DNA from 2 places in the Cellulosimicrobium sp. XJ-DQ-B-000 genome. Region 2 is predicted to be linked to the other one. Evidence: riboswitches for the same ligand, from Rfam matches in the RefSeq annotation. Region 2 holds a riboswitch; the other holds the start of a gene.
What was found. Region 2 has a riboswitch for S-adenosylmethionine ahead of RDI86_RS05440 (aminotransferase class V-fold PLP-dependent enzyme). Riboswitches for the same ligand answer to the same signal wherever they lie in the genome.
Positions count from the first base shown of each region.

Region 1: linked by a shared signal. The riboswitch ahead of RDI86_RS08120 (methylenetetrahydrofolate reductase) and the one ahead of RDI86_RS05440 (aminotransferase class V-fold PLP-dependent enzyme) in region 2 are both predicted to bind S-adenosylmethionine.

Region 1 covers NZ_JAVHYN010000004.1:64,661-66,853, reverse strand. Annotated here, with positions in the region: gene RDI86_RS08120 (methylenetetrahydrofolate reductase) at 1-877, opposite strand, end outside; SAM riboswitch class I at 883-985, opposite strand; gene RDI86_RS08115 (cation acetate symporter) at 1,197-2,193, opposite strand, start outside.
Region 2 covers NZ_JAVHYN010000002.1:342,984-345,176, forward strand. Annotated here, with positions in the region: gene RDI86_RS05440 (aminotransferase class V-fold PLP-dependent enzyme) at 1-965, opposite strand, end outside; SAM riboswitch class IV at 999-1,114, opposite strand; gene RDI86_RS05445 (hypothetical protein) at 1,160-1,756, opposite strand; gene RDI86_RS05450 (rhodanese-like domain-containing protein) at 2,008-2,193, shown strand, end outside.

The DNA.
Region 1 (2,193 bases), on a different contig from region 2:
ACGTGTACACGTGCAGACCGGGCGTGCCCGCGTCGAGGACGCGCTGCGCGAGGTCGACCGAGTACGCGATCCCGTAGGCGTGCTGCGCCTCCGGGTCGGGCAGGGCGTCCAGCGCGTCCAGCAGGTGCTGGGGGGCGCGCACGCCCGTGAGCTCCTCGACGCGACGGAGCCGCGCGGGCTCCGTCGTGGGCAGCAGCCCGGCGAGGATGGGGATCGTCACGCCGGCCGCACGGGCCTCGGCGACGAAGTCGGTGTACGACGACGCGTCGTAGAAGAGCTGCGTGATCGCGAAGCTCGCGCCGGCCTGCTGCTTCTGCCAGAGGCGTCGCACCTCCTGGGTGCGCGTCGTGCCGGCGGCGGGGTTGCCGTCGCAGAACGTCGCGACGGCGATCGTCAGCGGCCGGGCCGCGCCGCGCAGCGCGACGGCCGGGTCGGACGCGCAGCGCGACGCCTCGACCTCGCGCAGCAGGGCGACGAGCTCGGTCGACGACCGGACGCCGTCCGGCGCGGGCTGCCAGTCCGGCTGGTCGCGCGGCGGGTCGCCCCGCAGGGCGAGGAAGCTCCGCACGCCCTCGTCGAGGAAGTCGGTGATGACCGACTCGACGTCCTCGCGCGACGCCCCGACGCACGTGAGGTGCGCGATCGGCAGCACGGGCGTGCCCTGGAGCAGGCGTCCGACGACCTGGCGCGCGGTCGCGCGGTCGGTGCCCGCGGCGCCGTACGTCACGGACACGAAGTCGGGGTGCGTCGCGACGAGACGGCGTGCCGTCTCCCAGAACTTCGGGGCCGCGTCCGGTCGGCGCGGGGGCATGAGCTCGAACGACACCGTCGGCCGAGGACGGCCCGGACGGTGCGCGAAGGATGCCTCTGAGGTCATGCGTCACTCCATCGACCCTGGCGTTAGCACCTTTGTCCTCGGGAGGCTTCCGTCGGCGGGTTGCTGCGGTGTCGTCGAGCCAGGACTCTCGACCGCTCTGGATGGTTGGCACGATCCTACGACCCATCCGACATGCGGTCGAGAGCGCCCGCCAGGTGAGATGCGGAGGGATCGGCCGGAGGCGTACCGGCGCCTCGCGCTACGGATCTCGGGCTCTCTACGCTACGAATTTCAGGTTTCCTACGCTACAGATTTCAGGTGCTCGAGCGAGGTCCCAGACACCGACCATGGCGACGGGTCGTCGTCGGCCTTGCAGGTCTCAGGCCCTCCGGCGCTCGGGCACGTGCAGGCGGCGGAGGAACCGGTCGGTGCGCAGCGGCGGCCCGCGCCGGTCGAGGAGCGACACGACGACGACGGTCGCCGTCGCGAGCGGGATGGTCCAGGCGGCGGGCTGGGCGAGCAGGGCGCGCACGACGCCGGGGACGCCGTCGGCCGTGCCGCCGGACGGGCTCCCGTACCCCGCGGCGACGAGCGCGGACGACGCGAGCAGCGCCGTCGCGCACAGGACGGCGCCCACGACCATGCCCGCCACCGCGCCGCGCGCGGTGAGGCCGCGCCACCACACGCCGAGCAGGATCACGGGGGAGAGGGCCGACGCGGCGAAGACGAACACCGTCCCGACGCTCGTCACGAGGCCCTGCGGGATGGTGACGAGCGCGAACGCGAGCGGGATGAGCGTGCACGCGACCGCCGACCAGCGGAAGGACCGCACGGTGCCGCCGAACAGGTCCTGGCTCACGACGCCCGCCAGCGCCACCACGAGCCCCGACGACGTCCCGAGGAACGCGGCGAACGCCCCGGCGACGACGAGCGCGGCGAGGAGCTCGCCGCCGAGCCCGGGCACGAGGCGGGTCGGCAGCGTGAGGACGACCGTGTCCGCGACCCCGGGCGCCGCGAGGTCGGGCGCGACGACCCGCGCCACGAGCCCGAGCGTGCTCGACACCATGTAGAACACGCTGATCATGACGAGCACGACGACGGTCGTGCGGCGGGCCGAGCCGCCGTCGGGTGAGGTGTAGAAGCGCACGAGGACGTGCGGCAGGCCGGTCGTGCCGAGCAGGAGGGCGAGCAGGAGCGAGACGGTCGCGTACGCGTCGAGGCCACCCGGCCCGGCCTCGGGGGGGAACACGGCGCCGGGGTCGAACGTGACGACGGCGCCACCGGGCTCGAACGCCCCGCCGAGCGCCATGAGCACGAAGACGAGCGGCACCGCGAGGGCGGTGAGCTTGACCCAGAACTGGAACGCCTGGACGAAC
Region 2 (2,193 bases):
TGCGCGTGCAGGTCGGTCGGGTCGAGCGCGGCGAGCGCGTCGCACGCCGCCGCGAGCGCCGCAGCGCCCACCACGTTCGGCGAGCCGGCCTCGTGGCGCGCGGGCGCCGTCTGCCACTGGGTCCCGGTCACCGCGACCTGGCGCACGGCGCCGCCGCCCGCGAGGTAGGGGGTGCCCGCGTCGAGCCAGTCGCGCCGCCCGACGAGCGCCCCCGCGCCGAACGGCGCGTAGGTCTTGTGCCCGGAGAACGCGACGTAGTCGACGCCCGACGCGGCGAGCGAGAACCCGCGGTGCGGGACGAGCTGAGCGCCGTCGAGCACGACGCGCGCCCCCGCGTCGTGCGCGGCGCGGACGACCTCGGCGACGGGCAGGGACTCGCCCGTGACGTTGGAGGCGCCGGTCACGGCGACGAGCGCGTACGGGAAGCGCGCGAGCTCGGTGCGCAGGCCCGAGAGCGTCTCCGCGACGGACGCGCCGCCCGCGAGGACCGTCGCGCCGCCGGCGCGCTGCCACGGCAGCAGGTTCGCGTGGTGCTCGACGTCGAGGACGAGCACGCGCCCGGGCGTGCCGTCCGCGTTCGCCGGGACGCAGCCCGCGAGCAGGTTGAGCGAGTCGGTCGTGTTGCGCGTGACGACCGTGACGTCGTCCTCGCGTGCGCCGACGAACGCACCGATCGTGCGGCGCGACGCCTCGTAGAGCGCCGTGGAGACCTGCGAGAGGTAGCCCGCGCCGCGGTGCACGCTCGCGTAGAGCGGCAGCACCTCGGTCACGCGGTCCGCGACCGAGCGCAGCGCCGGGGCCGAGGCCGCGACGTCGAGGTTCGCGTACGGCACGCTGCGGCCGTCGACGAGCGGGACGAGCGTGTCCCCGCCGACGACGGGCAGGAGCGCGGGCGCGTCGGCGAGCGCCGCGAGGTCAGGGGCCGGGGCGTCGGTGGGACACGAGACGTCCGCGAGAGCAGTCATGGCACAGTCCTCCAGGGTCGTCCGGGGAGAACCTCCCCGCGCTTGCCGCCCGCCGGTCGGCGTGCGGCCTGGTCGTCACCCGGGGCACCCCGCCGCGAGAGGAGGGTTGCCGGCCAGCAAACCGGGGTTTCGCGCTGGCACTCATGACCTGCGGACCAGGATGTCCGCGCGCACGGTGGCGTGTCAACCGGTGGTCACGGCGTCTCGGATGGCGGGACGCAGCCCACGGGCGTCTCCAGGCGCCACCCCGACTCGTCGACCGCGAACGACTCGAGCACCTCCCCCGTGCCGGCGTCGAGCACGACGACCGAGTCGGCCGGCCACCGCGCCGGGTCGCCCGGCGGTGTCGCCGGCGGGCGCTGGAGGCGCACACCGCGCGTGTGGGCCTCGATCACCGCGCCCGTGCGGGTGCTCGCGAGCACGACCTCCGGGTGCGCGTCGGCGTAGGCGTCGCACGCCGCGCCGTTCCCGTCGGAGCTCCACCAGCCCTCGTACCCGCCGACCGTGTGATCGGCCAGGTCGACCGGCTCGCCCCGGTGCGCCGCGGCCCCGTCCGACGACGGCGGGGGCGGGTCGAGCCGCTCGCCGTCGGGCCGCTCGCCCTCGGGGCGAACCGGGTGGACGGACGGCCGCTCCCCGGGCGTCCGCGCGGCATCGTCCCCGACGGGCCCCACGCTCACGACACCCTGCGGGGGCTCCTCCCCGCCGGACGCGGCCCACCACCAAGCGCCCGCCGCGACGACGACCGCCGCCACGCCCGCGCCCGCAGCGCGTGCTCGTCCCGTCTGCATCGACTCCCCCCGCCCGCCGGGACCCCCGCCCGGCCGCGCGGCCACGCTAGCGGAGCCGCGCGGCGTCGAGCACCCCTCACGGGCCGCTCCCCGAGACGGGCGTTCCGCACGTCGGACGCGTGGCGTACGATCCGAGCCAACCATCCGGAGCGGCCGAGTGACGTGGCACGTCGACGCCGCAGCAACCCCCCGGACCGCCTCGGCGGCCGGGCGCAGGGTGCTACTGCCACGATCGATGGAGGAGGACTCTCATGAGCGACCAGTCCCAGCAGGCGTCGGCACCCTGGCCGGCACCCCCCGAGGCGCGTCCCGCCGTCGGCTACGCCGGCGACCTCACCCCGCAGCAGGCATGGGACCTGCTCGCGCACGACGAGCGCGCCGTGCTCGTGGACGTCCGCACCGAGGGCGAGTGGCGCACCATCGGCGTGCCCGACGCC